DNA from 3 places in the Kitasatospora sp. NPDC056184 genome. Region 2 is predicted to be linked to each of the others. Evidence: riboswitches for the same ligand, from Rfam matches in the RefSeq annotation. Region 2 holds a riboswitch; each other region holds the start of a gene.

The links. Region 2 has a riboswitch for thiamine pyrophosphate ahead of thiO (glycine oxidase ThiO). Riboswitches for the same ligand answer to the same signal wherever they lie in the genome.
Region 1: linked by a shared signal. The riboswitch ahead of ACFC0B_RS18075 (purine-cytosine permease family protein) and the one ahead of thiO (glycine oxidase ThiO) in region 2 are both predicted to bind thiamine pyrophosphate.
Region 3: linked by a shared signal. The riboswitch ahead of thiC (phosphomethylpyrimidine synthase ThiC) and the one ahead of thiO (glycine oxidase ThiO) in region 2 are both predicted to bind thiamine pyrophosphate.

The regions. Positions count from the first base shown of each region.
Region 1 covers NZ_JBHJUI010000008.1:125,858-135,821, reverse strand. The annotation lists gene ACFC0B_RS18100 (hypothetical protein) at 1-151, opposite strand, end outside; gene ACFC0B_RS18095 (MerR family transcriptional regulator) at 213-1,043, opposite strand; gene ACFC0B_RS18090 (peptidoglycan-binding protein) at 1,126-2,235, opposite strand; tRNA gene ACFC0B_RS18085 (tRNA-Ser) at 2,468-2,555, opposite strand; gene ACFC0B_RS18080 (S1C family serine protease) at 2,623-4,347, opposite strand; TPP riboswitch at 4,530-4,677, shown strand; gene ACFC0B_RS18075 (purine-cytosine permease family protein) at 4,671-6,137, shown strand; gene ACFC0B_RS18070 (glycerophosphodiester phosphodiesterase) at 6,233-7,090, shown strand; gene ACFC0B_RS18065 (ATP-binding protein) at 7,564-7,998, shown strand; gene ACFC0B_RS18060 (DUF5926 family protein) at 8,209-9,195, shown strand; gene ACFC0B_RS18055 (bifunctional DNA primase/polymerase) at 9,445-9,964, opposite strand, start outside.
Region 2 covers NZ_JBHJUI010000003.1:313,244-323,207, forward strand. The annotation lists gene ACFC0B_RS09105 (hypothetical protein) at 182-1,093, opposite strand; gene metF (methylenetetrahydrofolate reductase [NAD(P)H]) at 1,217-2,131, opposite strand; gene ACFC0B_RS09115 (polyprenyl synthetase family protein) at 2,353-3,459, shown strand; gene thiE (thiamine phosphate synthase) at 3,518-4,177, opposite strand; gene ACFC0B_RS09125 (Rv2175c family DNA-binding protein) at 4,174-4,539, opposite strand; gene ACFC0B_RS09130 (NAD(P)/FAD-dependent oxidoreductase) at 4,612-5,841, opposite strand; TPP riboswitch at 5,947-6,059, shown strand; gene thiO (glycine oxidase ThiO) at 6,051-7,214, shown strand; gene thiS (sulfur carrier protein ThiS) at 7,211-7,432, shown strand; gene ACFC0B_RS09145 (thiazole synthase) at 7,436-8,233, shown strand; gene pknB (Stk1 family PASTA domain-containing Ser/Thr kinase) at 8,361-9,964, shown strand, end outside.
Region 3 covers NZ_JBHJUI010000007.1:86,384-96,347, forward strand. The annotation lists gene ACFC0B_RS16265 (3-oxoacyl-ACP synthase III family protein) at 1-120, opposite strand, end outside; gene ACFC0B_RS16270 (SPFH domain-containing protein) at 314-1,843, opposite strand; gene ACFC0B_RS16275 (hypothetical protein) at 1,969-2,175, opposite strand; TPP riboswitch at 2,338-2,472, shown strand; gene thiC (phosphomethylpyrimidine synthase ThiC) at 2,468-4,330, shown strand; gene ACFC0B_RS16285 (nuclear transport factor 2 family protein) at 4,388-5,251, opposite strand; gene ACFC0B_RS16290 (helix-turn-helix domain-containing protein) at 5,365-6,165, shown strand; gene ACFC0B_RS16295 (VOC family protein) at 6,311-6,703, opposite strand; gene ACFC0B_RS16300 (metallophosphoesterase) at 6,925-8,058, opposite strand; gene ACFC0B_RS16305 (LacI family DNA-binding transcriptional regulator) at 8,205-9,362, opposite strand; gene hisC (histidinol-phosphate transaminase) at 9,697-9,964, shown strand, end outside.

The DNA.
Region 1 (9,964 bases), on a different contig from region 2:
CATCGCCCAGGGCCCCGAGCTGCGCCCCGGCGAGCCAGAGCAGGTAGGTGGCGGGCAGCGCGGCCCGTTCCGGACGGTTCGGGTCGTCCGGGTCGTCCGGGTCGTCCGGGCGGGTGGCACCGTCGGGCGCGAGGGCCCCGGTGGTCGTCATGCCGGCCGACGCCATGACCCTCGACCAGCCTGAGGGCAAGCGCCGGACGCCACCCGTCCGACTACCCCCGCGCCACCGGCTCCTGCAGCTCCGTCACCCAGTCCGCCTCCTCCTCCGGGCACTCCAGGTACACCTCACGGGCGTACCCGGTCGAGCGGTAGCCGCTCTCCTCGATGAACCGGGCCAGTGCCTGGACGGAGCCCAGGGACTCGTCCATCGAACCGCGGTGCACCACGGTCGCCGCCTCCTCGACGGCCGGCAGGTCGACCACCGCGAAGCCGTGCTCCCCGGCCGGGTCGACCGCGGTGGAGACCGGCACGGCCACCCGGATCAGCACCGAGCCGTCGCCGTCCCCGGTGTCCTCGTACCGGGCGACGGACGGGCCGGTGTGCGCGATGCCGGCCGCCGCCAGCCGTCCGCAGAGCTCCTCGAACAGCGGGCCGATCACCGGCCCGATGTCCTGCGGCTCGTAGCTCGCCGCGACGCCCGTCAGCTCGGCCACCCGCACCGACGGCACCCGCTTCACCACGACATCCTGCGTGGACATGGTCCCCTCGCTCTCGATCGTCCGGAGCCTCGCCTCGACCCGGGCCAGCCGTTCCGCGTCCGCGGCCATCGCCGCGGCGAGCTCGGCCCGCCGCAGCCGCAGCATCCCGCGCAGCTCGGCCGTGTCCACCTCCTCGTCCAGGACGGCCCGCACCTGTTGCAGCGTGAAGCCGAGTTCCTTGAGGGCGATGAGCCGGTTGAGCCGGGCCAGTTGGGCCGCCTCGTAGCAGCGGTAGCCGCTGACCGGATCCACCCGGGCGGGCCGGAGCAGTCCGATGGCGTCGTAGTGGCGCAGCATGCGGACCGACACCCGGCCGTGCTTGGCGAAGTCTCCGATGTTCAACATGGTTCCTCCAGTGCAGACCCTCACACGGTGTCACGGTCAAGCACCGGCTTCGCCGCCCGTCCCCCCGCTCCCGGCGGCACGCTCAGTCCGTCACGTCGAACCCCCTCCGCTGACCCAGCACCTGGAGGCTGCGCTGCCCGGGGATGCCGTTGGCGTCGCTGCCGCTGTAGCCGAGGCTGCGCTGGAAGGCGGCGTACGCCTGCACGGTGCGCGTGCCGAGCGAGCCGTCCACCCAGCGCTGCTCCAGGAATCCCTCGTCCGCCAGGGCCTGTTCGACGATCCGCACCTCGCCGCCGTACGTCTGGTGGCCCTGCTCGGCCCCCGGGTCGGTGCGCGCCGCCGCGACCACGTGGGCGAGCGAGACCCGCTGCGGGGAGGGCAGCCGGCCCAGCAGCCGGCGTAGCGACCCCTCGCCCGGCACACCGTCGGCGTCCGAGCCCAAGTACCCCAGACTGTGCTGGAAGTCCTGGTAGTTGAGGGTGTCGGCGTCCCGCCAGTCCTGGTCCGGCCCGGACTGGTAGTGCCGGCCGAAGCCCTGCCGGACGAGCGCCTCGCCCACCTCCTGGACCTGCGGCCCGTGCGCGCCGTAGCCGTACTCCAGCCCGTTGATGGTCACCCGGTAGCGGGCCGGCCCGGACCCGCCGCTCGGCGGGGGCAGCGGCGCGCCGCCGGACACCGCGACGATGCCGGGCAGCACGACCTCGCGGAACTGCCGGGCCCGGACGTCCCCCGGGCAGGCCGTCCCGCCGTTCGACCACTCGGGGAACATCCGGTGCACGCCGAAGCCGGGCTCGTCCCACTCCGAGCAGATCCGCAGCGGGATCCCGTGCCGGTGGTGCAGCCACACCCCGAGCGCCACGAGCGCGGCGACCTGGGCATCCGTCCACGGGTCGGTGCTCTGGTCGTCACTGGCCGACTCCACGCTCACCGCACCGGTGCCGTCGGCCCTGCGGTTGGCGCGCATGTTGGCGTCGGCGCGGGTCTCGGTGCCGATGAACTGCCCCACGCTGCCGTCGTACCCGACCCCGAAGTGGGACTCCAGGTTGGTGGAGTCCCGCCAGTACTCGTACATCCGCCGCGGCGTCCACGGCGCCGCCACACTGTGGAAGATCACCTGCGTCGGCGTGATCGCCGGCTGCTCGTCCGACTCCGGTTCGAGCTCCATCTTCTCCGCACCGGGGTACCAGGCCATCCGTCTCTCCTTGCCGGGCCCAGGGCAGTTCGCCCCTTACGCCCTGAAAGACGGACCCCGGCCCCCCACAAGACGACGCATCCGCCCCAAACCCCCCGTTCAGGTGAAACCGGACGCCGCCCCACCCGCCCCACCACCCCCGAACACCCCCGAACACCCCCGGAAACGCACGAAGGCGGGTGCCGAGACGATCTCGGCACCCGCCTTGAGCAGGTGGTTCTTCCCCTACCGGCGGAGAGCGTGGGATTCGAACCCACGGTACGGGGTCACCGCACGACAGTTTTCAAGACTGTTCCCTTAGGCCGCTCGGGCAGCTCTCCAGGCGGAGGTCAGCCTAACGGGTCCGGCGGGGTTCGGTGCACAGGGTTTCCGGGGCGGGTCGGGGGGTCAGTCGCCGACGCGGGTGCCGAGGGTGACCTTGGTGGTGGCGGTCTGGCCGTTGCGGGTGTACTCGACGTCGACGGTCTCGCCGGGCTTGTGCGTCCAGATCTTGCTGACCAGGGCGGGGCCGTTCTCGATCGGGCTGCCGCCGAGCTTGGTGATGACGTCGCCGGGCTTGAGGCCGGCCTGGTCGGCGGCGCCGCCGGGGGTGACGGGCGCCTGGCCCTGGATCTCGCGGGTCGAGATCTGCGCGCCGTCGCCCTTGTAGTCGTCGTTGCGCAGCACGTCGAGCTTGGCGTAGACCGGCTTGCCGGTCTTGATCAGGGTGTCGGCGACCCACTTGGCCTGGTTGATCGGGATCGCGAAGCCGAGGCCGATGGAGCCGGCCCGGCCGTTGCTGGAGGCGTTGGACTGGATCGCCGAGTTGATGCCGATCACGCCGCCGCCGGAGTCGAGCAGCGGGCCGCCGGAGTTGCCGGGGTTGATGGAGGCGTCGGTCTGCAGGGCGTTCATGTAGGAGGCCTGCGCGCCGGTCTCGTCGCCGGAGGCCACCGGGCGGTCCTTGGCGCTGATGATGCCGGTGGTGACGGTGGACTCCAGGCCGTACGGGGCGCCGATGGCGATGGTGGAGTCGCCGACGTTGACCTTGTCGGAGTCGGCCAGCGGAAGCGGCGTCAGCTTGTCCTTGGGCGGGCTGTCGAGCTTGATGACGGCGACGTCGTAGCCCTCGGCGCGGCCCAGCACCGAGGCGCCGTAGGAGGAGCCGTCGGCGAACTTGACGGTCAGCTTGCCGCCGCTGGTGGAGGCGGGCGCGACCACGTGGTTGTTGGTGAGGATGTGGCCCTCGGTGTCGAAGACGAAGCCGGTGCCGGTGCCCGACTCGCCGTTGCCCTGGGCCTTGATGGTGACGACGCTGGGCAGCGCCTTCTGCGCGATGCCGGCGACCGAGCCCGGGGCGGGCTCGTTCTTCTGGGTGTTGTTGGCCTGGACCGTGGTGGAGTTGCGGTCGGCCCTGGCGCTCACCGAGCGGTCGTCGCGGTCCGCGACGGCCACGCCGACCGCGCCGCCGGCCACGCCGGCCACCAGGGCGACGGCCGCGACCAGGGCGATCAGGCCGCCGCGCTTCTTGCGCGGGCCGCCGGGGCCGGGGGCGCCGGGGTACTCGCCCGGGTAGCCGAGCGGGCCGCCGGGACCGCCGGGGGCCCCGGGCGCGCCGGGGGTGATGTCGTGGGCGCCCCAGCCGCCGAGCGGCTGGCCGGCGCCGAACGGGTGGTGGTGCTGGCCGGTCGCACCCGGGCCCTGCGGGGCGCCCGGGGCGGCGAACGGGTCGTGCGCGGCCAGTGCCGGGGGAACCGGCGTGCCCGGGGCCGGGGTGGCGTACGGGTTGCCGCCGTACGGGGCGGCCGGCGGCGCGGCGGGAGCCGCGGGCGGCAGGACCGGCGGCGGAGCGTCGAGGTACCCGGACTCGACGGCCGGGGCGGGCGCCGGGGCGGCGGCCGGCTCCGGCGCGCCGACCTTGCTGAACGCCAGCGTGGGCGTGAACCCGCCGGAGCCCCCCTCGGCGGCCGGGGCCGGCCGGGCGGACGGGTCGGCTGCGGGCGTCGTTACGGGGGCGGGGGCGGCCGCAGGCTGCTGCGCCGGACCGTCAGAAGCGGAACCCACCACCCCCTGGCCGACGGAGAGCTGCTCCCCCTGCGGCCCGGTGGACCCAACCTCGCGCTCGGTGCTCACGGACGACCTCCATAGCTGACAGGACCAACAACCATAGTTTTTCGCACACCCGATTCGATTGCCGTAAGGACCCTTCTGAAGAACTCATAAGAATCCTTAGCCGGGCCCGACAGCCGCCGCAGCGCCGCGTCCGACCCGGCCCGCCTTGGCGTTCCCCCCGACGGCGACTAGCCTGTCGCTCCGAACTGACACGCGGGAGCTTGGACCCACCAGGCTGAGAGTGCGCCGGTCGACCGTACGCCACGGACCCCGTGGACGGCCGTCGAGGGGGCGCAGACCGCCGGAACCTGTCCGGGTAATGCCGGCGTAGGGAGAAATCGGCCATGCCGTCCGCTTCATCGTCCTCGTCCTCGGGCGCGCCCGCGTCCGCGCACGTCCCCCCGCAGCAGGACGCCGCGGGCACCGCCCCCGGTTCCCCCGAAGGGAGCACCGCGCCCGCGGCCACCGCCGTCCTGGAGCCCGCGGCCCGGACCGAGGCGCCGCTGGTGCTGGACACCGAACCGCCCCGCACCCTGGGCTTCCGCGACCACTTCGCGCTCTGGATGAACCTCGGCGTCTCGCTGATCGGGTTCACCACCGCGGCGACCGTGCTCGGCGCCAAGGGGAGCGAGCTGTCGCTGGCCGCCGCCGTGACCGCGATCGTGGCCGGCACCGCGGTCGGCACCGCGATGCTCGGGGTGGCCGCGCTGATCGGCGCGCGCACCGGCGCGCCCGCCATGGCGAACCTGCGCGGCCTGTTCGGCACCCGGCTGTCCTACGTGCCGACGGTGCTCAACATCGTCCAGTGCATCGGCTGGGGCGTCTACGAGCTGCTGACGATCGCGCTCGGCGCGCAGACGGTGGTCGGCACCGAGGGCTACCGCTGGGTCTTCGTGGTGCTGGCCGGCGCGGTGACCACCGCACTGACCATCTGGCCGCTCGGCGCGATCGCGGTGCTGCGCCGCTTCGTCGCGGTCGCGGTGGCGGTCGCGATGGTCTACTTCACCGTCCAGCTCGGCCGGCACGGCGTCCCGGACCCGGGCGCGGGCAACTGGCACGGCTTCCTGCGGGCGACGGACGCGATGATCGCGGTGTCCATCTCCTTCGTCCCGCTCGCCGCCGACTACACCCGGCACTCGCGCACCCCGCGCGCGGCGTTCTGGGGCAGCTTCTCCGGCTACACGATGGCGCAGGTCTGGTGCTACGTGCTCGGGCTGATGGCGCTGCTGCAGGCGGACGGCGACCCCGCCCGGATCTTCGACTCCTTCCTGGGCGTCTGGGCCGGCTGGCTGTTCCTTCTGGTGCTGGTGCTGCGCGAGACCGACCAGTCCTTCGCGAACGTGTACTCGACCGCGATGTCGATCCACAACCTGCTGCCCAGGGTCGACCGCCGGGTGCTGACCGGCGGCATCGGTGTGCTGATCACCGTGCTCGCGCTGCAGATCACCGAGTTCACCGACTCCTACTACGCCTTCCTGGGGCTGATCGGCTCGGTCTTCGTGCCGATGTTCGCGGTGCTGGCGGTCGACTACTTCCTCGGCGCCGGGCGGCGCGGCTGGGACCTCTCCGCCGACGCGCCCTCGCGCTGGCTGATGCTGCTGCCGTGGGCGCTGGGCTTCGCCGCCTACCAGCTGATCGCGCCGACCGCGGTGGCCGGCTGGTGGACGGACCTCTGGACCTCCGCGCAGGAGGCGCTGCACTTCACCCCGCAGGAGTGGACCTCGGCCTCGCTGTTCGGCTTCCTGGTGCCGGCCCTGGCCACCTGGGCGCTCACCCCGCTCACCCGGGGCCGGGGCGCCGAGGCGCGCTGACCCCGGCCCGGCGCCGCGGGCCCGGAGGCGAGACGGCCCCGCAGGTTGGGGCGGTCGTCGCCTCCGCGTCATGTACGCGGCCTATCGTGTAGGGCGTGACCAGCCCTGATGTCTCGCCCGCGACGGCCCGCACCGCTCCGCCCGTCCAGGTGATCGCCCACCGCGGTTCCTCGTTCGCCCTGCCCGAGCACACCCTCGCCGCCTACCGCCGGGCGCTCACCGAGGGGGCGGACGCCCTGGAGTGCGACGTGCGGGTGACCGCCGACGGGCAGCTGGTCTGCGTGCACGACCGGCGGATCGGCCGGGTCTCGGACGGCCGGGGCACGGTGTCCGCGATGACGCTGGCGGAGCTGGAGGCGCACGACTTCGGCGCCTGGAAGACCGGCCGGCCGAGCGAGGACCCGGAGCTGCGCGGGGTGCTGCGGCTGGAGAGCCTGCTGGAGCTGGTGGTGGACTGCGGGCGCCCGGTGGACCTCGCGATCGAGACCAAGCACCCGGTGCGGTTCCGCGGCCGGGTGGAGTCCGAGCTGCTGCGGATGCTGGACCGGTTCGGGATCGGCGGCGGCGCCAGCGGCGGCACGGACGGCGGCGGTACGGACGGCCGGGACCACGGCGTCAACGCCCGGATCATGAGCTTCTCCTCCCTCGCGCTCGCCCGGGTCGCGGCGACCGCGCCGCAGTACCAGCGGGTCTTCCTGTTCGAGCGCGGCCTGGTGCTGCGCGGGCGGCTGCGCCCGGGCGCGCCGCTGCCGGGCGGGGCGCGGATCGCCGGTCCCGGCATCGAGCTGGTGCGGGCCCGGCCGGGGCTGGTGACCAGGCTGCGCGAGCTCGGCCACCAGGTGCACGTGTGGACCGTCGACGAGCCGGCCGACGTCGAGCTCTGCCTGGAGCTCGGGGTGTCGGCGATCATCACCAACCGTCCGGCGGAGGTCCTGGCCCAGCTCGGCCGCTGACCCCGGCGGCCGACCCCGGCGACCGGTACCGGCCCGGGGCGGGTGGTCGTCCCGTGATGCGTGGTACCGCTGTGGTGAACCGTTCAATCACCATCGGCCGTTGACCGTCTTGGTAGGGACTCAAACCTTTCGACAACGATTTCTGCCGCAATTCATACAGTTTCACGACACAGGGTGAGCATCGAATCACCTCTCGCGCACCGACGGTGGACGGCCGTCAAATGTCCGCGCGGGATCGCCGCACGGTCGTTTCCGACGTATTGCCAAGGGGCATCCATCCCTCGGCATACGCTGAAGGAGGTCCGGGGGTGGCGTTGATGGTGGCGCGTGAAGTGCCGACTTCATCGACCATGGCGGTGCCGCACGGCCCAGCGAGTGTCGGGGTCGCGCGGCGCCGACTGCGTCGAGATCTGGGAGACCGCGAGATACCGGAACCGGTCATTGATGATGCCGTTCTGATCCTTTCCGAACTTTTGAGCAACGCTTGTCGCTACGCCCGTCCGCTCGGGCCCCTGCCCGCACTCGGCCGGGGCGCCCGCGCCGGAGCCGTCGAACCCCTGCTGGTCGGCGGACCGTCACGGAGCGGCGGGCCGGGCGCACCGGCCGCCGTGCCGGGCGAGGCCGGCGAGGACCCGGGCGGCGTCCTGGTCCGCTGGCAGATGCACGCGGACGGCGTGCTGACCCTGGAGGTCACCGACGGCGGGGCGCAGACCCGGCCGGCGCCGTCCAGCCCCTCGCTGACCTCGCACGGCGGTCGCGGACTGAGCATCGTGGACCAGCTGGCCAGCGACTGGGGCGTGCGCGACGCCCCCGGCGAGGTGACCGTCTGGGCGGCCCTGCCGGCCCGGGCGCGGCACGCCCGGCGGACCGGCGGCGGGCACCACGGCAGCGGCCACCACGGCGGCTGAACGGCCGGTCGCCAGGACCGGTCGGCACCACGACGGTCGGCACCACGACCGGGTCGGCCACCGGGCCGGCCGAACGGCGGGCACGGCCCCCGCAGCGCCCGGGCGGCGGGCACCGCGGGCCCGCCCGCGCCCCGGCGCACGCCCACCCGCCCGGGGAACGTCAGTAGGCTGCCGGGAGCACAACACCACCGTTCCCGGGAGAGCCGCACCATGGGCAAGAAGGCCGCCAAGAAGGCGCCGCAGCGCAGCCAGTCCACCCCCGCCGCCACGGGCGAGATCCCCGTGGTCGGGGCCCGCGAGAACTGCCCCTGCGGCTCGGGCCGCCGCTACAAGGCCTGTCACGGCCGGGAGGCCTCGCACGCCGTCCAGGAGCTGGTGCACCGCCCGTTCGAGGGCCTGCAGGGCGAGGCCGACTGGGTGGCGCTGCGCGAGCTGGTGCCCGCCGCCACCGTGCCGCTGACGCTGGCCCCCGAGGTGGCCGCGACGGCCACCGGCGAGGTGCCCTCGGTCACCCTGGCCACCGTGCTGCCGCTGGCCTGGCCCGCGCTGCGCCGCCAGGACGGCTCGATCCTGCTGGGCCTGCAGACCCAGTCGTCCTCCGGCGACCTGAGCCGCGACCTCGCGGACGCCCTGGAGCTGGCGCTCGCCACCGAGCCGGGCACCCCGGTGCCGGCCCGCCGGACCGTGCCGGGCGGCCGCCGCCTGCAGGACCTGCTGGACGCCTCCGCCGCCTTCGAGCCGGCCGTGCACACCGGCTTCGAGTTCTGGCTGGAGGACGCCGGGACCGCGACCGGCGAGGTGGCCGCCTCGCTGGAGCGCGCCAACGCCTCGGCGATCCCCACCGAGAAGCTCACCGGCGTCGACGCCGCCTACTGGTGCGGCACCCCGGACAAGAACCACCTGCGCTGGGTGATGACGGTGCCGGAGGAGCAGCTGCTGGACGCGCTGGCCCGGCTGACCGCCGCCGAGCAGTCCGCGATCGGCCCGGACACCCGCCTGGTCGGCTCGTTCCGGGCGCACGGCCTGACCGTGCCGGTCTGGGACCTGCCGCTCGGGATGACCGCGGCCGACTGCGAGAAGCCGGCCGCGGAGTTCGCCGAGCGGCTCGCCGCGACGCTCGCCGACCCGGCCCCGCTGACCGCCGACGAGCGGCGGGCCCGCGCGAACCTGGTGAACCGTCAGGTCACCCTGAACTAAAGGCGGGACGGAACACCGGGGCCACGCCCGGCCGATCCACGTGATACGCGTCACATTGGCGCCCGCAACCCGCAATTTCCGGGCTACGAGGGCGTCTTGGAAATTGGCGCGGGCGCGGATCCTTGTTACTGTCTAAAGAGTCCGGTCGCTGGTGCATCCCCCGTCGCCAGCGGCCGGATCTTTTGTTTTCCGAACGCCCCACGCGGGGGCCGGTCGGCCGTGCCCGATCAGTACGTCGACGACGGATCGTCAGTACGCCGAGCGGCCGCTGTCCAGCTGGACCGCCGCCGCCACCAACTCGCCCAGCAGCGGCTCGACCTGCGGCAGCCAGACGCCGCCGTCGGCGTCCTGCCGCGGCGGCAGCACCCAGCGCACCCGGTCGCCGTCCCCGCCGCCGGGCGGCAGCGGCAGGAAGCCGCCCACCCCGTGGTAGCGCAACGACCCCGGCACCCAGGGGAGTTGGACGAGCATCTCGCCGAGCGCGTCGAGCGAGTAGGGGGCGACCAGCATCGCGTACCGGTCGGGCATCGCCAGCACCGGGCCGAGCCGCAGCCGCAGCGCGGCCAGGTAGGCGAGCGCGCGGGCGCCGGCCGCCGCCGGGAGGCTGACCGCGCAGACCGTCCGGCCGGTCGCGAGCAGCACCGGGGCGTCCGGGCAGCGCCGCTCCCACCACCAGCGCACCATCCGGGCGTCGGTGGTGGCCGCGAGCAGCGGCGGGTCGTGCGGATGGGCGCCCGGCACGGGGCAGTCCGGGTCGCCGCAGGAGCAG
Region 2 (9,964 bases):
ATAGATACACCTGCGGACACAGCGCCGCGAGCCACGCCCGGAGTGGAAAGTCGGCCCCGCCGACTTCTCGTGCGCGCGGGGCCGGGCTGCTACGTGCGCGGATGCCGGCAGGCGGTGGGGCCGTGGGGAACGTGCGCGGAGTGGGAAGTCGGACGGGCCGACTTCCTGTTCCGCGCCCGGGTCAGGACTGCTGCTGCCAGGTGGGGTGCTGCTGCTGGTAGCCGTACTGGTCGTACTGGGGCTGCTGCGGCTGCTGGGGGATGCCGGTGATGGGCTGCTCCTCCGGCTGGGCGGGCTGCCACTGCTGCTGGTCGTAGCCGTACTGCTGCTGTTGCTGCTGTTGCTGTTGCTGCTGGTAGCCGCCGTACGGGTCGGGCTGCTGCGGGTAGCCGCCGTACTGCTCCTGCTGCGGGTAGCCGCCGTAGCCCTGGTCGTAGCCGAAGACCGGCTGCTGCTGGGCGGGCTGCCACTGCTGCTGGTCGTAGCCGTACTGCTGCTGCTGTTGCTGTTGCTGTTGCTGCGCCGGGTCGTAGCCGGCCTGGTAGGCCTCGGTGTAGGCGTCCTGCTGCGGGACCGCCTGGAGCAGCTCGGTCTGCTGCTGCTCGTAGTACGCCGGCGCGTACACGCCGTCGGCGGCCAGCTCCTGCATCTCGAACGCGGCGGTCCGTTCGACGGCCGCCTCCTCCGCCGCCGGCGCCGCGGCCGGGGCCTCCTCGACCGCGCCGACCTCGCCGACCTGCTCCACCGCGACCGCCGCGGCGGCCACCGCGCCACCGCCGGTGAGCGCACCGAGCAGCGGCACCTTGGCGAGCGGCCCGGGCAGGCTCCCGTCCGCCGCGCGCAGCGACCACCCGGCCGCGTAGCCGCGCTTGACCGAGAGCGTCACGAAGGTCTGGCCGACGGCGAACATCGCGGCGCCGGCGCCGATCACCGGCACGGAGCCGATCGCCATCCCGGCGGCCACCGCGAGGAAGCCGGCCAGCGCGAGGCCGCGCCAGTGCAGCGGGGCCCGGTTCTGGAACAGCAGCTCGGCGACCAGCCAGAGCGCCACCACCGCCAACGCGGCGTACAGCAGCAGGTATCCGATGCCCATCCCGCCCGCTACCTCCCAGTCGCGTGCCCGCGCCCGCCGCGCGTGTGCGGCGACTGTACCGGTTCAACGGCCCGGGTACCGCATCGCGTTCCCGCCGGCCGCGGGAACGCGATGCGCCGCAGCTCAGCGCCGGTGCAGGCCGAGGTTCTGGTAGATCTCCAGGGTCGCCGTCGAGTGGTTCAGCGTGATGAAGTGCAGCCCGGGGGCGCCCTCCGCCAGCAGCCGCTCGGACATCGCGGTGGCGTGTTCCATGCCGATCGCGCGCAGCGCCGCCGGGTCGTCGATCACCGCGCGCAGCCTGGCCTCCAGGTCCGGCGGGAAGGCCGAGCCGCTCAGCTGCGGGAAGCGCTCCAGCTGCTTGGCGTTGGTGACCGGCATGATCTCCGGGATGATCGGCGTCTCGCAGCCGGCGGCCACCACCCGGTCGCGCAGCCGCAGGTAGTCGTCGACCTCGAAGAACATCTGGGTGATGGCGTAGTCGGCACCCGAGCGGATCTTCGCCACGAAGTGCCGGATGTCGTCGTCCCAGTCGGTCGAGCGCGGGTGCATGTTGGGCGAGGCCGCCACGCCGACGCAGAAGTCGCCGATGCCCTTGATCAGCTCGACCAGCTCGTACGCGTAGGTGACGCCCTGCGGGTGGCTGACCCACTCGCCCAGCGGGTCGCCGGGCGGGTCGCCGCGCACCGCGAGGACGTTGCGCACGCCCTGGTCGGCGTACTGGCCGATGATGTTGCGCAGCTCGGCGATCGAGTGGTCGACGGCGGTCAGGTGGGCCACCGGGGTGAGCGTGGTCTCGGTGGCGATCCGGCCGACCATGTTCACCGTGCGCTCGCGCGAGGAGCCTCCGGCGCCGTACGTCATGCAGACGAAGTTGGGGTCGAGCGGTTCGAGCCGCCGGATGGCGTCCCAGAGCTTCTGCTCGCCGGCCTCGCTGCGCGGCGGCATGAACTCGAAGGAGAAGGACCGCTTTCCGGCTGCCAGGAGGTCGCGGACCGTCTGTGCGCGGTCCGGTCTGGTCGAAGCGATACCGAGTGCCATGCTGGCAGGTTAGCCGTCGGCGGAAGGGCGCGGACAACTCGGTCCCAGCCTGTGAGACGCCGGGTGGACGACCGGTGGACTCCGGGTGGACGGCGCCGGGGGCGGGCGCGGCGTCCGCGCGAACAGCGGTCGGCGCGCCCGGCCGGGGCTCGTGCGTACGGCTGTTCCCCTCCGCCCCGGATACGCTTGCTGCGCACCCCAGCTACCTCCGGAGTCCCATCGTGACCTCGTCCAGCCACCGGCCGGCCAACCCGATTGACGTGGAGGACGTGCGCGAGCGCGTCAACGCCGCCCTCGTCGGCTTCATGGACGGCCAGTCGGCCCTGCTCGGCAAGGTCTCCGCGCAGCTGGAGCCGGTCACCGAGGCGCTGCGCGACTTCCTCCTGGACGGCGGCAAGCGGCTCCGCCCGGCGTTCTGCTACTGGGGCTGGCGCGGCGCCGGCGGCCCGGCGGCCGGCGAGGGGATCACCCGGGCGGCGGCGGCCCTGGAACTGCTGCAGGCCAGCGCGCTCGTCCACGACGACCTGATGGACCGCAGCGACACCCGGCGCGGCCTGCCCTCCGTGCACCGCCGCTTCGAGGCGATGCACCGCGAGCGCGGCTGGCGCGGCGACCGCGAGCAGTACGGCGCCTCGGCGGCGGTGCTGCTCGGCGACCTGCTGCTGATCTGGTGCGACGAGCTGTTCCTGAACTCCGGCCTGGACCCGGCGGCGGTGCTGGCCGCCAAGCCGATGTTCGACCTGATGCGCACCGAGGTCATGGTCGGCCAGTACCTGGACGTGCTGGAGCCGGTCGCCGGGGACTCCACCGACGAGGGCGCGCTGGAGCGCGCGCAGACCGTCCTGCACTACAAGTCGGCCAAGTACACGATCGAGCGGCCGCTCCAGGTCGGCGCGCTGCTGGCGGGCGCCCCGCCCCGGCTGGTGGAGGCGTACGGGGCGTTCGGCCTGCCGCTGGGCGAGGCGTTCCAGCTGCGGGACGACCTGCTGGGCGTGTTCGGCGACCCGGCGGTCACCGGCAAGCCGGCCGGCGACGACCTGCGCGAGGGCAAGCGGACGCTGCTGGTCGCGCACGCCATGCGGGGCCTGCCGGCCGCCGAGGCGCGGCGGCTGGACGAGCGGCTGGGCGCGCCGGACCTGACCGCCGGGGAGGTCGCCGGGCTGCGCGAGCTGGTGGCCCGCAGCGGCGCGCCGGAGCGGGTGGAGCAGCGGATCGAGGAGCTGCTGCGCCAGGCGCTGGCCGCGCTGGAGGAGGCGCCGCTGGCGGACCCGCGGGCCCGCGTGACGCTGCTGGCGCTGGCCGAGGCCGCCACCGTCCGCAAGTACTGACCCGCGCACGACGGCACGGGAGGGACGGACGGCGGCGGCCCCGGTCGGTCGAGTCCGGTCAGAGCGCGCGCAGCCGCCGGGCGAACTCGGCGGCCGCGGCCCCCGGGTCCTCCGCGGCGGTGACGGCCCGGACCACCACGACCCGGCGGGCGCCGGCGGCCAGCACCTCGTCCAGGTTGCCGAGGTCGATTCCGCCGATGGCGAACCACGGCCGCGCGGTCCCCAGCTTCGCCGCGTACTCGACCAGGCCCAGGCCCGGCGCGGGGCGGCCCGGCTTGGTCGGGGTCGGCCAGACCGGGCCGGTGCAGAAGTAGTCGACGCCGGGCTCGGCGGCGGCCGCGTCCACCTCGGACTCGGCGTGGCAGGACCGCCCGATCAGCACGTCCTCGCCGATGATCGCCCGGGCGGCGGGCACCGGCAGGTCGTCCTGCCCGAGGTGCAGCACGTCCGGACCCGCCGCGTGGGCGACGTCGGCGCGGTCGTTGACGGCGAGCAGCTTGCCGTGCCGGCGGCAGGCGTCGGCGAAGACCTCCAGCGCCGCCAGCTCCTGCTTGGCCTCCAGGCCCTTGTCCCGGAGCTGGACGATGTCCACGCCGCCGGCCAGCGCGGCGTCCAGGAACTCGGCGAGGTCGCCGCGCTCGCGCCGGGCGTCGGTGCACAGGTACAGCCGGGCGTCGGCGAGCCGGGCCCGGCGGTCGGTCGCGGCCGGGTCCGTCACCACGCCATCGCCTGGGCGCGCCGCTTGACCTCGGTGGCCCGGTTCTCGCAGAGCGCCTGCATCGGGGTACCGGGCAGCGACGGGTCCTCGGTGAACATCCACACCAGGATCTCGTCGTCGCTGAACCCGCTGTCGCGCAGCACCGTCAGCGTGCCGATCAGGTGCTTCACCGGGCCGGTCTCGTCGATGAACGCCGCCGGGACCTGCAGCGACTTGTTGGGGCCGCGGCGGACGGCGATCAGGTCACCCTTCTTGACCATGTTGCGGACCTCGGTGACCACCAGACCCCACCTCTCGGAGATGTCGGGCAGGTAGAGCCACGCGGGGACCAGGGATTCAATCTTGGCTTCGATCTCACTCACACGCACCAGACTGCCACCTCGGCGGCCCGCCGCGCACCAATCGGGTCGGCCGCCCGGCGCCGCCCGGGGGCGCTACCCGGCGGCCAGGGCCGACTTCAGCGGCACCGCCGGGTCCGCGGCGCGGGCCGGGTCGAGGACGGCGCCGCGCTCGATCAGCCGCCGTCCCTGGGTCAGGTCGCGCGGCCGGTCGACCGCGAGCAGCGCGTGCAGGGTGCCGTCGCGCAGCCAGAGCACCGACCAGTCGGCGTCGTCCGGAGAGCCGCGCCACAGCAGCTCGTCGTCCGCTCCGTGCCGCCCGGCGTACTGCGCCATCCGCCCGAACTGCTCGGACCAGAAGTACTGCACCGGGTCGTACGGCGGCGCGTCCGCGCCGAGCAGGGTGCCGGCCACCGCCTCCCCGGACCGCAGCGCGTGGTCCCAGTGCTGGACGGTCAGCCGGGTGCCGGAGCGCGCCGAGGGGTAGCTGACGCAGTCGCCGGCCGCCAGCACGCCCGGGACGGTGGTGCGCAGCCGCTCGTCGACCAGCACGGCGCCGGCCGCGTCCAGGGCGACCCCGGTGCCGGCCAGCCAGCCGGTGGCCGGGCGGGCGCCGATGCCGACCACCACCTCGTCGGCGGGCAGGCGGGAGCCGTCGGCGAGCAGCACCGCGCCGGGCTCGACGGCGGCGACGCCGGTGCCGCAGCGCAGGTCCACGCCGGCTTCGGCGTACCAGGCGGCCATCGCCCGGCCGACCTCGGCGGGCAGCGCGCCGGGGACGGGCGCCGGGCCCGCCTCGACGACGGTCACCTCGCAGCCGGCCGCCCGGGCGGCGGTCGCCACCTCGGCGCCGATCCAGCCCGCGCCGACCAGCACCAGGCGCAGGCCGGGGCGGAGCAGGGCGCGCAGCGCCAGCGCGTCGTCCAGGGTGTGCAGCAGGTGGGCGCGGTCCGCGCCGGGCAGGGCGCGCGGCTCGGCGCCGGTGGCGATCACCAGCGCGCCGTACGGCTCGTCGCCGGCGTCGGTGTGCAGCGTGCCCGCGCCGCCGGGGCCGCCGGGGGTGAGACCGGTGGCGCGGCGACCGGTGAGCAGCTCGACGCCGAGCCCGGCGAAGTCGAGGTCGAGGGCGGTGCTGTCGGCCTTGCCGAGCAGGACGTCCTTGGAGAGCGGCGGCCGGTCGTACGGCGCGTGCGGCTCCTCGCCGACCAGTGTGATCCGCCCCTGCCAGCCGTCGCGCCGCAGCACCGCGGCGCACTGCGCCCCGGCCAGCCCGGCGCCGACCACGACCACCCGATCCGTCTGTCCCGTTCCGTTCAGCTCAGCCACGTCCGTCACTGTACTGAGCCCGGTCCCGGGCCTCCGGACCCAGGCCGCCCCGTCCCGCCCCGTAGCAGGCACCTTCAGGGGGCGCACCCCCCGGAGTTAAGGTGGGGGCACCATCACGGGAGCCCGGCGGACCGGGCTGAGAGGCGGGCTGGCACGGCCTGCGACCGTCCGAACCTGATCCGGGTCATACCGGCGAAGGGAGAGCAGCTTTGACACGCTCGGCACCGGGCGCCCACGCCGATGTCCTGGTCGTCGGCGGTGGGATCATCGGACTCGCCGTCGCCTGGCGGGCGGCCCAGCGCGGGCTGCGCGTCGTCGTCGTCGACCCGCGGCACGGCGGCGGCGCCGCCCAGGTGGCGGCGGGCATGCTCGCCCCGGTCACCGAACTCCAGTACGGCGAGGAGCCGCTGCTCCGCCTCGGGATGGCCTCCAACGAGCGCTACGCGGCCTTCGCGGCCGAGCTCACCGAGGCGAGCGGCGGCCACGACACCGGCTACCGGCAGTGCGGCACGATCGCCGTCGCCCTCGACTCCGACGACCGCGCGGAACTGCGCGAGCTGCACGCCTTCCACCAGCGGCTCGGCCTCGACTCGCAGTGGCTCACCGGCCGCGAGGCCCGCCGGCTGGAGCCGATGCTCGCCCCGGGCGTGCGCGGCGGCCTGCACGTCACCGACGACCACCAGGTGGACGGCCGCCGGCTGGCCGCGGCCCTGGTGCGGGCGTGCGAGCGGGCGGGCGCGGTGCTGCACCGCGCCGAGGCCGCCGAGCTGCTGGTCGAGCACGACCGGGCGACCGGCGTCCGGCTGGCCGGCGGCGAGCGCGTCACCGCCGACCGGGTGGTGCTCGCGGCCGGCTCGCGCAGCCACCTGCTGCCCGGCCTGCCCCCGGGCGTGCTGCCGGCGATCCGCCCGGTCAAGGGCCAGGTGCTGCGGCTGAGCGTGCCCGAGGCGTACCGGCCGTTCCTCTCCCGCAACGTGCGCGCCGTCGTCCGCGGCGGCCACCTCTACCTGGTGCCGCGCGAGAACGGCGAGCTGGTGGTCGGCGCGACCACCGAGGAGCAGGGCTACGACACCACGGTCACCGCCGGCGGGGTGTACGAGCTGCTGCGCGACGCGCACGAGCTGGTCCCCGGCATCACCGAGCTGCCGCTGGTGGAGACCTGCGCCGGGCTGCGCCCCGGCTCCCCGGACAACGCGCCGCTGCTCGGCCCGACCGCGCTGCCCGGCCTGGTCGCCGCCACCGGCCACTACCGCAACGGCGTCCTGCTGACGCCCGTCACCGGCGACCTGGTGGCCGAGTACCTGGCCACCGGCACCCTGCCGGAGCTCGCCCGCCCGTTCTCCCCCACCCGATTCACGAAGGTCCCGGCATGAGCCCCCGCACCAGCGACATCCCCCTGAGCGTCAACGGCGAGCCCCGCGCGGTGCCCGCCGCGACCACTCTCGCCGAGGTGGTCGCCACCCTCAGCCAGGCGCACTCCGGCGTCGCCGCCGCCCTGAACGAGGCCGTGGTGCCGCGCGCCGAGTGGCCGCGCACGCCGCTGTCGGCGGGCGACCGGATCGAGATCCTCACCGCCGTCCAGGGAGGCTGACCGATGGCCGACGACCTTCTCACCATCGCCGGGACGTCCTTCTCCTCCCGGCTGATCATGGGCACCGGCGGCGCCCCCAGCCTGGAGGTCCTGGAGCAGGCCCTCCAGGTGTCCGGCACCGAGCTGACCACCGTGGCGATGCGCCGGGTGAACGCCACCACCCAGGGCTCGGTGCTCGACGTGCTGACCCGCAACGGCATCCGGGTGCTGCCCAACACGGCCGGCTGCTTCACCGCCGGCGAGGCCGTGCTGACCGCCCGGCTGGCCCGCGAGGCGCTCGGCACGGACTGGGTGAAGCTGGAGGTGATCGCCGACGAGCGGACCCTCCTGCCGGACCCGATCGAGCTGCTGGACGCCGCCGAGACCCTGGTCGACGACGGTTTCACCGTGCTGCCGTACACCAACGACGACCCGGTGCTGGCCCGCAAGCTGGAGGACGTCGGCTGCGCGGCGATCATGCCGCTGGGCTCGCCGATCGGCTCCGGCCTCGGCATCCGCAATCCGCACAACTTCCAGCTGATCGTGGAGGGCGCGGGGGTCCCGGTGATCCTGGACGCCGGCGCCGGGACCGCCTCGGACGTCGCCCTGGCGATGGAGCTGGGCTGCGCCGCGGTGATGCTGGCCTCCGCCGTCACCCGCGCCCAGGACCCGGTGCTGATGGCCGACGCGATGCGGCACGCCGCCGAGGCGGGCCGGCTGGCCCACCGGGCGGGCCGGATCCCGCGCCGGTTCCACGCCGAGGCCTCCTCCGCGATGGCCGGCCGCGCCGACCTCGACACCCGCGAGCACCCGGCCTTCTGAGAGCGGGTCATTCCGGATAAACCGGTCCGATCATCGGCCTGGTGTCACAAACCGGGCACAGAGCGGCCCCGGGAGCGGTGTCTCCCCGGGGCCGTGAACCGCCACGCCCTAGACTCGCCGGGTGGACATGGCACTGCGCGACCCCCTGATCGGTACCCTGCTCGACGGCCGGTACCGGGTCGAGCGGCGGATCGCCACCGGCGGGATGTCCACCGTCTACCAGGGCACCGACACCCGGCTCGACCGGGTCGTGGCGCTCAAGGTGATGCACCCCTCGCTGGCCGGCGACACCGCGTTCACCACCCGCTTCATCCGCGAGGCCAAGGCCGTCGCCCGGCTCGCCCACCCCAACGTCGTCAACGTCTTCGACCAGGGCGCCGACGGCGGGCACGTCTTCCTCGCCATGGAGTACGTCCCCGGCGGCACCCTGCGCGACCTGCTCCGCGACCGCGGCGCGCTCTCCATCCGGGCCGCCCTGGACATCCTGGAACCGGTGCTCGCCGCCCTCGGCTCCGCCCACCGGGCCGGCCTGGTGCACCGCGACGTCAAGCCCGAGAACGTGCTGATCACCGAGGACGGCCTGGTCAAGGTCGCCGACTTCGGCCTGGTCCGGGTGCTGAACGCCGCCGACGGCGCCACCACCTCCACCACCGCGACCGCCGGCACCGTGCTCGGCACCGTCTCCTACCTCGCGCCCGAGCAGATCCGCCCCGGCGCCGAGACCGACCAGCGGGTGGACGTCTACGCGGCCGGCATCCTGCTGTACGAGATGCTCACCGGCTCCCGGCCGCACACCGGCGAGAACCCCGTCCAGGTGATGTACCGCCACCTCCACGAGGACGTCCCGGCGCCGTCCGCCACCGTCCCCGGCGTGGCGCCGGGGCTGGACGCCATAGTGGCGGGCGCCTGCGCCCGGGACCGCGCCGACCGCCCGCACGACGCGGTCGAGCTGCTCGCCGCGCTCCAGCGGGTCCGCCGCGGGCTCACCCCGGCCCAGCTGGACGCCGAACCGCCCGCCGCCACCCGGCCCGGCCCGCGGTCGCCGGCCGGCGAGGCGACCTCGGTGCTCACCCCGGTGCTGCGGCCCGCTCCCCCGGTCGAACGCACCAGCGTGCTGGACGTGCCGCCGGAGCTCATGGACCAGCTGCTCACCGAGCCGCGCCCGTACGACGAGCCGCCGCCGGAGCGCGCCGCGCGCCCGCCGCGCGCCCGCCGCTCGCGCTCCGCCGCCCGCCGGCTGCCGCGCGGGCCGCTGATCTGGGCGGCCGTCGTCACCGCCCTGGTCCTGCTGGTCGGCGGGGCGACGTACGCCATCTCCGGCGCGGTCTACGGCACGGTGCCGGGCGTGCTCGGCAAGGACCGGGCGGAGGCCGAGCGGATCCTGGACGCCGCCGGCATGCACGGGCGGGTCTCCGAGGTGTACAGCGAGTCCGTCCCGGTCGGCCAGGTGATGGCGGCCGACCCCGGGGTGGGCGTCCGGGCCAGGAAGAGCGACGCCGTCACCCTCACCGTCTCGCGCGGGCCCAAGCGGATCGCCGTCCCCGACGTGGTCGGCCGCCCGTCCGCGCAGGCCGCCTCGGCCCTGACCGGGGCGCAGCTGACGGCCGGCACGGTGACCGAGACCTACAGCGACACCGTCCCGGAGGGCTCGGTGATCAGCAGTGCGCCGGCGGCCGGGCAGCAGGTGCCGGAGAACACGCCGGTCGCGCTGGTGGTCAGCAAGGGCATGGT
Region 3 (9,964 bases), on a different contig from region 2:
CAGGCGCAGCCGGCCGCCGGCGGTGATCTCGTCCTGGAGCTGCCGGGAGGTCAGTCGGCGGGCGGGGAGGTGGGATCCGACGGCGGTGATGCCGATCCGCGCGGTGGCTGCTGGATGCATGCCCTCATCGTCCGGCGCACCCGGTCGCGGGGGGGGGGGGGGCCCGGCGGGGGGGGGGGCCCCCCCGGGCGCCCAAACCCCCCCGCCGGCGGGGGGGGCCTGGGGGCGCCACCCCCCCCCCCCCCCCCCCCCCCGGGCCCCCCCCCCCCCCCCCCCCCCCCCCCGCCCCCCGCGACCGGGCTACCCAAACGCGTCAGTCCTGGTCGGGGGCCTGCTCGGCGAAGCCCGCGGGCACCGCGTCCACCGGCCCCGCGTCCACCGGTGCGGCGTCCAGCGGCACCGGGACGGCCGCCTGCGCCGCCGACGCCGGTCCCGCCCCCGGGCCGGCGCCGTCCGGGCCGACGGTGGACAGCAGCTGCCGGGCCAGCCCGAGCCCGGTGCCGCCCATCGCGAGCGCCTTGGCGAACAGCTCGCCCATCCCGTCGGCCCCGTTCAGCAGCACCATGTGCTCGACGTTGCCGAAGGACTCCGCGGCGGCCCGGACGATCTGCGGCCACTGCTCCGCCAACTCCTGCGCCACCACGGCGTCCTGGTTCTCGGCCAGGGCGTTGGCGCGCGCCTTGATGCCCTCGGCCCGGGCCAGCCCGATCGCCCGCGCCGCCGCCGCGTCGGCCAGACCGCGCGCCTCGGCCGCCGACGCCTCCGCCTGCCCGGTCGCCGTGGTCGCCTCGGCCTGCGCCAGCCCGCGCACCCGGGTGGCCTCGGCGTCCGCCTCGGCCGCGATGCGCACCCGGCTGGCCTCGGCGGCCGCCGCCAGCTCGGTCTCCCGGGCCTGCGCCTGCGCGGCCGAGATCCGCGCGTCGCGGGCCGCCTCGGCGGAGGTGCGGGTGTCGTACGCGCGGGCGTCGGCGGGCTTGCGCACGTCGATCTGGAGCTGCTGCTCCTTGCGCTGCGCCTCCAGCTCGGCGACCCGGGTCTCCTGGACCACCACCTCCTGCCGGGAGGCGGCGTCCGCGAGCGGACCGGCCTGCCGGGCGCGGGCGGTGGCGGTGTCCATCTCGGCCTGGTACGAGGACTGCTGGATCTCGCTGTTGCGGGTCGCCTCGGCCTTGCGGGCGGCGGCCTCCTGCTCGGCCTCGGTGGCCAGCCGGTCCGCCGCGGCCTGGGCGATCCGGGCGTCCCGCTGGACGGCGGCGGCGTGCGGGATGGCGAGGTTCTTGATGTAGCCGGTCGGGTCGATGATCTCCTGGATCTGCAGGGTGTCGATGATCAGCCCGAGCTTCTCCATCTCCAGCCCGGAGGCGGCCCTGGTCTCGCCGGTGAGCCGCTCGCGGTCGCGGATCATGTCCTCGACGGTGAGCCCGCCGACGATCGAGCGCAGGTGGCCGGCGAAGACGTTGTGGACGCGCTGGCTGATCAGCTTCTGCTGGTCCAGGAAGCGGCGGGCGGCGTTGGCGATCGAGACGTCGTCGTCGCCGACCTTGAAGATCACCACGCCCTTCACCCGGACCGGGATGCCCTGGGTGGTGACGCACTCGACGTTCAGCTCGGCCTCGTTGAGGTCCAGCGAGAGCCGCCGCACCCCCTGCAGGCCGGGGGTGACGAGGGTGCCGCGCCCGGTGACGATCCGGAAGCCCAGACCGTCGCCGACCCCCTCGGTGCGGTGCCGGGAGCCGGAGATGATCAGTGCCTCGTTCGGCTCGGCCACCCGCCACATGAGTTTGAAGAGCGTGATCCCGATGATCACTGCCCCGGCGGCCGCCGAGGCGATGATGATTCCCATGGTTCAACTCCCCCTTCCGGCGCAGCAGATGCGCCGATTCGGATTGTCCGCCCGGGCCGGTCCCGGGAAAAGGGAAGTGACATGACCCACCGTCACAAGGTCGTCACCGGAGGGTCATCGGAGTGTCACGGGCCGATCGGCGCCACGTACACCGTCCGCGGCGGCTGGTACTCGATCACCACCACCGGCGTCCCGACCGTCAGCCGCTCGCCGGGCACCGCCAGGTAGGCGAGGAACGCCTCGGTGCCCTGGCGCTCCGGCACGTGCACCATCACCTCGCCGACCAGCCCCGCGCCAACCGCCCCGGTGACCCGCCCCGTGCTCCCGACCACGCCGGCCTCCTCGCCTCGTCCGCTACGGGGCCAGTCTGCCCGCAGCGGCGGCCTCGCGCCCCCCGTTCACCGTCCGGACCTCGACGTTCCCCCTCCCCGACCCGCTCTGGACCTCCGGCGATCGGCTCGCTACGGTGTTGGACGTCATGCGCGGGCAACACCGCCTGCGGACGCGGGAGCTCGGAGCACCGGGCTGAGAGGGCGCTGAACGGGACGTCGACGGACGGACCGGCGGCTGCGTCGACCGCAGGAACCTGACCGGGTAATGCCGGCGTAGGGAGTTTGAGGTCCGATGACCACCTTCGATGCACAGCCGCAGTCTGCCCAGGCCCAGGCCCAGGCCCAGGACCAGGACCAGGACCGGTCCGGCCCGGGAGCCGCCGTCACCAGCGCGGGCACCGGCTACCCCACCCCGGCCTGGCGCAAGGCCCACCGCGAGGGGTCCCGCCCCGACCTGCGCGTGCCGTACCGCGAGGTCGTGCTCACCAACGGGAGGACCGTCCCGCTCTACGACACCTCCGGGCCGTACACCGACCCCGCCTACGAGCCCGACGTGCGGCGCGGCCTGCCCGCCCTGCGCGACGCCTGGATCCGCCAGCGCGGCGACGTCGAGGAGTACGACGGCCGCGAGGCGCGGCCCGAGGACGACGGCATCCGGCACACCTCGCCGCGCGGCGGCGACCTGCGCAACCTCGACGCGGTCTTCCCCGGCCGCCCGCGCCGCCCGCTGCGCGGCCGCGACGGTGCCGCGGTCACCCAGCTCGGGTACGCCAAGCGCGGGATCGTCACGCCCGAGATGGAGTTCGTGGCCCTGCGCGAGGGCCTGGCGCCCGAGTTCGTCCGCGAGGAGGTCGCCCGCGGCCGCGCCGTCATCCCGGTCAACGTGAACCACCCCGAGGTCGAGCCGGCGATCATCGGCACCAACTTCCTGGTGAAGATCAACGCCAACATCGGCAACTCGGCCGTCACCTCCTCGATCGAGGAGGAGGTGGAGAAGATGACCTGGGCCACCCGCTGGGGCGCCGACACCGTCATGGACCTCTCCACCGGCCGCAACATCCACACCACCCGCGAGTGGATCCTGCGCAACTCCCCCGTGCCGATCGGCACCGTCCCGCTCTACCAGGCGCTGGAGAAGGTCGACGGCAGGGCCGAGGAGCTCAGCTGGGACGTCTACCGCGACACGATCGTCGAGCAGTGCGAGCAGGGCGTCGACTACATGACGGTGCACGCCGGCGTGCTGCTGCGCTACGTGCCGCTGACCGCCCGCCGCAAGACCGGCATCGTCTCGCGCGGCGGCTCGATCATGGCCGCCTGGTGTCTGGCGCACCATCAGGAGAACTTCCTCTACACCAACTTCGAGGAGCTCTGCGACATCCTGGCGCGCTACGACGTCACCTTCTCCCTCGGTGACGGCCTGCGCCCCGGCTCGATCGCCGACGCCAACGACGAGGCGCAGTTCGCCGAGCTGCAGACCCTGGGCGAGCTGGGCCGGATCGCCCGGGCCAAGGACGTCCAGGTGATGATCGAGGGGCCGGGCCACGTCCCGATGCACAAGATCAAGGAGAACATGGATCTCCAGAAGGAGATCTGCGACGAGGCCCCCTTCTACACCCTGGGCCCGCTCACCACCGACGTCGCGCCCGGCTACGACCACATCACCTCGGGCATCGGCGCCGCGATGATCGCCTGGTGGGGCACCGCGATGCTCTGCTACGTCACCCCCAAGGAGCACCTGGGCCTGCCCAACCGCGACGACGTGAAGACCGGCGTCATCACCTACAAGATCGCCGCCCACGCCGCCGACCTCGCCAAGGGCCACCCCGGCGCCCAGGCCTGGGACGACGCCCTCTCCGACGCCCGCTTCGAGTTCCGCTGGGAGGACCAGTTCAACCTGGCCCTCGACCCGGAGACGGCCCGCGACTTCCACGACGAGACCCTCCCCGCCGAGCCCGCCAAGACCGCCCACTTCTGCTCGATGTGCGGTCCGAAGTTCTGCTCGATGAAGATCTCCCAGAAGATCCGCGACGAGCACGGCGACGGCTCCACCGCGGTCGGCTCCGGCTACGACGCGGATGCCCTGGCCGGCATGGCCGAGAAGTCCGCCGAGTTCGCCGCCCAGGGCAACAAGGTCTACCTCCCCCTGGCCGACTGACCCGCGACACCCGAGCGCCGCCCCGGTCGCCCCGGGGCGGCGCTGTGCCGTCCCCGGCTACTCCTCGGCGCCGCCGAAGACCATGCGGTGTCCGCGCGCGGTGTCCAGGTACTCGCGGACGCGGTGGATCAGCCCGTCGCGGAGTTCGAAGACGAGGCAGTAGTCGTTGGCGTAGTGGCGGCCGTCGGCGAGCGTCGCGGTCATGGTCTCCTCCACGACCACGCGCTCGCCGTCGGCGTGGAAGCCGTGGAAGGCGACGTCGACGTCACCGGCGAACAGGCGGGAGAAGTCCTCGGCGAGGAAGCGCGTGATCGCCGCCCTTCCGACCATGTGGCTGGGGCGGTCCAGCGCGGTGGCCGTCGCGTTCCCCGGAGGTGCCAGCCACTCGGCGTCCTCGGTGAAGACCGCGGAGATCTCATCGGCGTCGTGGGTGGCGAACGCCTTCCAGGCGGCCCGGACGACGTCGCGGCTGCTCGCCGGGTCGCGGTCGGGGCGGGCACCGGTCCGGGCGGGGGCCGAGGGAGCGGCCTCCAGCGTGCGGCGGATCACCGTCGAACCGTGCTCGACGAACTCGGCGATCGGTGCGGCCAGGGCGTCGGGCAGGACATCGATGTGCCACACGAATCTCGTCCGGCCGCCGGCCTCCGGAAGGGCCTGCATGGACGCGTGGTGGTGGGACGGGTGGAGGCTTCCGCCGACGACCGTGTAGGCGACCCGCATCGCCTCGTGGTCGAGGTCGACGAGCCGTTCGAGCACGATCGTGCCGTCGGCGAAGGTGACGGTGCGCGTGTCCGAGCTCAGCCGGGTGCCGGTGACGAACCCGGGTGCCATCCGCTCGTGCACCGCGCCGTAGTCGCTGAGCACCGACCACACCGCTTCGGGGCGGGCATCGATGACGATTTCCTTGTGGATCGAGGCCATGGACGGTTCCCTTCGTGTCATCACGTGAGCCCCAGCATCCGGGGCGGTGGCGCCGGAGGTCTTGAAGATCCTTGCGGGCCGTCCTGTCCTACCCGGCGGGTACCGTTCGCGGCATGCTGTCCGCCTCGACCCTCGCCGCCCGGCCGGAGTTCACCGTGACCGTGGTGGGGTGCCGCTCCGACCACGCCCGGTGGTCGCGGCCGGAGACCCGCGACGACCACCGGCTGGTGCTGGTGCGACGCGGCAGGTTCCGGCGGTCGGCCGACGGCGCCGACGCCGATCTGGACCGGACCACGGCCTACGTGGGCACGCCCGGCGAACAGGAGCGCTTCGCGCACCCGGCCGGCGGCGACGTCTGCACGTCGGTCAGCTTCGAGCCCTCCCTCCTCGGGCGCCCGCCCGCCGCGACGACGGTGCACGTCGACGCGCGCGTCGATCTCGCCCACCGCCGTCTGGTGGCCGCCGCGGGCACCGGCGACATCGACTACGCGCTGGCGGAGGAACTGCTCCGCCTCGTCGCGGCCGCGGCCGGCGGGCCGACCGTCCGCTCCCGGCCGGCCGACCGGGCACTGGCCGCGGCGGCGCGCGAGGCGATCATCGAAGAGGCCCCGGAGGCCGCGGGGCTCTGCGCACTGGCCGCGCTGCTGGAGGTGTCGCCCTACCGGCTGAGCCGGGTGTTCTCCAGGGAGACGGGCGTCCCGCTGACCCGCTACCGCAACCGGGTGCGCGTCGCCCGGGCCATGGACCGGATCGCCGAGGGCGAACCCGGCCTCGCCGACCTGGCGGCACAGCTCGGCTTCGCCGACCAGGCGCACCTGACCCGCACCATCCGCGAGCACGTGGGACACACCCCCACGGCGCTGCGCCGGCTGCTCGCCCCGGCCCGCACCCGCCCCGGGCCGACGGGCCGGTGAAGGTGCCGCCTTCGGGCCGAAGTCGTCCTTGACGATTTCGGGGAGGCCGTCCACATTCCGGAGCCGTTCGGCTTCACCCTCGACACCGCGGTTCTGCTTCCGTACTGACGGGCTCGCCCGGTACGGCGCCCGGGGGCGCCGGAGGTCAGGCGGCGTCCTCGGGGTACCAGCGGAGTTCGACGGTGTTGCCGTCCGGGTCCTGGACGTAGACGGAGGTGGCGTTGCCGCGGGCGCCGTAGCGCTGGACGGGGCCCTCCAGGACCGTGAAGGTGCCGGCGGCGATGACCTCCTGCCAGTCGAGCGGGTCGACGGTGAGACAGATGTGGTCGACGTTGGACTCGCCGCGCGGGCGGTCGGTCAGGTCGATGATCGTCTCGGGGGTGATCCGGACCGACACGAACGGGGCCTTCCCGGCCCGCCACTCGTCGACCCGGACCGGCTCCAGGCCCAGCTGCCCGCTGTAGAACTCCAGCGAGCGCTCGACGTCGCGGACGTTGAGCACGAGGTGGTCGAAGGCCTTCACGCGGAGGGCGGTCATGGTGGCTCCAGTCGGGAGGGAGGCTGCCGGGTGACGTCTTCCACGATCCGCCGGGCGGCCGGTCCCATCAAGGGGCGGTCGGTGAACGATCATTGAGCCGGACTGAATGACGGGAGGGGTGCACAGGGCGTTCGTCCGGGCGGCGGCGGACTCGGCGGCCGACTCGGTGACGGCCCCCGAGTAGCCCCGGAGCAGCCCCGGGGCGGGCCGGGCCCCGCGGGTCAGACCGGGAGGCGGGAGACCAGCAGCCGGCCCTCCATCGTCACGCCGCCGTCCATGGCGACGGCCAGTTCGTCCGCGTAGACGTACGGGCCCGGGACGTGCGGCGGCATGCCGTCGTCGGCGTGCACCGCGCCGGTGAGGTACGGGATCGGGCTGTGCCCGTGCACGACGCGCGCGCCGCCGTAGGTGTCCAGCAGCTCGCGGACGGCCATCGGGCCGGCGTCGCCGCGGAAGGCGAAGCGCTTGGTGAACCGGCGGAAGCAGTCCCACCACTCGTCGACGCCCTCGTCCGCGAGCAGGTCGTGGACGGCGTCGTTGACCTCGGCGATGGACTCGCCGTACTCCAGGTACGCGGTGGTGTCGGAGTGCAGCAGCAGGTGGCCGTCCTCCAGGGCGACCGCCGGGAGCCGGGAGAGCCAGCTGATGTGGTGCGCCTCCAGGCGGTCCAGGTCGTTCTGCTGGCCTCCGTTGAGCCGCCAGGCGGCGAGGAAGGAGGCGGTGCCGGCGGTGGACTGGACCGGCTCGTCGCCGTACCGGGCGGCGCCCAGGAAGAGCAGTTCGTGATTGCCCATCAGGGCACGGCAGTAGCCGCCGGCCGCGGCCGCCTCGGCGGCGAGCTGCATGACCAGGTCGATGACGCCGATGCCGTCCGGGCCGCGGTCGGTGAAGTCGCCGAGGAACCAGATCCGGGAGCGGCCGGCCGACCAGTGGCCGTCGGCGTCGATCAGGCCCTGGTGGCGCAGCTCGGCGCGGAGCTCGTCGAGGTAGCCGTGCACGTCCCCGACCACGTAGAGCGGGCCGGGCGGCTCGCCGGGGCCGGGGGCCGGGTACGGGTGGTAGGGCAGGGCGGGTTCGGTGAGCGGGGGGCCGAGCTCGATGGTCGGCGGGTCGTCGCCGCCGCTCTGGGCGTGCACGGTGTGGCCGTGCTCGGGGCCGGCGGCCGGCCAGTGCTGTTCGAGGTAGCGGGCGCCGCCGTAGCCGCTGTAGGTCTCGGCCTCGTAGCCGCCCCCGGAGTAGTCGGCGACGGGTTCGGGTTCGTAATAGGTGCCGTACGGCAGCACGTCGAGGTCCGGCTGGTGGCGTGGGCCTGAGTCCGGGTGTTCAGGCCCGGGGAAGCGGTCCTCGGGTGTCATTCGCCCATCATAGGAAGACCACTCTCCCGGCGTCGTCACCTGGTGGGTATCCAATCCTCCGGAGCGTCAGCCGGTCGGTCCGTCAGGTCCGATTTGTCCCGACTCGGCAGGGGGGTGGGCCACACACCCGGGGGTGCGGCCCGGGGTCACACCTCGCCCGGCGGGCGGGGCGGGCTGACCGTGGTGCGCGGGCTCCGCCGTTGGGAGGAGGCCCGGACGATGAGTTCGGTGGGCATCAGGGTGCCGGGCGGCGGGCCGGTTCCGGCGGTGCGGAACCGCGGCGGGAAGAGCCGGGCGATGTCGACGCCGGTGCCGGAGTCCACCCCCTCGATGGCGTCGATCAGCAGGTTGACCACGGTGGTGCCGATCCGCCGCGGCTTGAGCGACAGGGTGGTGATGGGCGGCTCGGTGGTCGCGTACACGTCGCTCTCGCTGCAGCAGACCAGCAGCAGGTCGTCGGGCACCCGCAGCCCGTAGCGGCGGGCGGCGGCGAGCAGGTCGGTGCCGTTGGGGTCGAAGAGGCCGTAGACGGCGTCCGGCCGGTCGGGTCGGGCGAGCAGCCGGTCGGCGGCGACGGCGCCGGCGGCCGGGTCGTGCGCGGGGTAGGTCTCGTAGACCGGCTCCTGGCCGACCTTGGCGCACCAGCCGAGGTAGGCCTCGGTGGAGAGCCGGGTGTAGGTGTCGGTGCTGGTGCCGGTGAGCAGGCCGATCCGGCGGGCGCCGGCCTCGGAGAGGTGGTCGAGGATGCCGAGCACGGCGGCCTCGTGGTCGTTGTCGACCCAGGCGGTGACCGGGCAGTTGCCCGGCTTGCCGTCGCTGACCACCGGGACGCCGGACCGGTACAGCTCGCTGACCAGGGGGTCCTGGTCGGGCGGGTCGATCACCACGGTGCCGTCCAGGGCGATGTTGCCCCAGACGTCGTGGCGGGAGGAGGCGGGCAGCACCACCAGCGCGTAGCCGCGGCCCAGGGCGGCGCTGGTGGCGGCCCGGGCCATCTCGGCGAAGTAGGCGAACTCGGTGAAGGTGAACGGCTCTTCGCCGTAGGTGGTGACGGTCAGCCCGATCAGGCCGGACCGTCCGGTGCGCAGGGTCCGTGCGGCCGCCGAGGGGCGGTAACCGAGGCGCTCGGCGACTTCGCGCACCCGGCTTCTGGTCTCGTCGGGCAGGCGGCCCTTCCCGTTCAGCGCGTCGGAGACGGTGGTGATCGACACTCCGGCGGCTGCTGCCACATCCCGGATGCCGGCCCGCTCCAGACGCCGTGAGGTGGTGGGACGCCGACCGCTCTGGTTGGCTGCTGCTGTCATGGCGGACCGATCGTATGGCTCCTGACAAGGGTCTGTGACCGGCGCATTGGGAGCCTGTGGAGATACGTTTCTCCATGAGTGAGCCCGCGCGCGCCCCTTCGATCCCCGGACGAAACCAGCCGGTTTACCTCTGACATGTGCCAAAGGAACCCGGCAGAATGGCTGATCTGCACCTGTAGCCCGACCGGGCATCTCACTCCTACGGGTGAGTGCTGATCGGTATCGTTCAGGGCACCCGACCGGGGTGGACCGGGTGCGTTCCCAGATCCCGGGCACGGCGGCGATCCCGACCGTGGCGGGCGAACGCAGCGGGAAAGACAGAAGGAGACCGACCGTGACCGCAGCACAGGGCCCCCGCCTCAGGCCGACCCTGGACGGCATCCCCACCTACAAGCCCGGCAAGCCCGCCGGCGCCGACGCGTACAAGCTGTCGTCCAACGAGAACCCCTACGAGCCGCTCCCCGGCGTGCTGGAGACGGCGGTGGCGGCGGCCGGCAAGCTCAACCGCTACCCCGACATGGCCGCCACCGAGCTGACCGCCGTGCTGGCCGAGCACTTCGACGTGCCGGCCGAGCACATCGCCACCGGCACCGGCTCGGTCG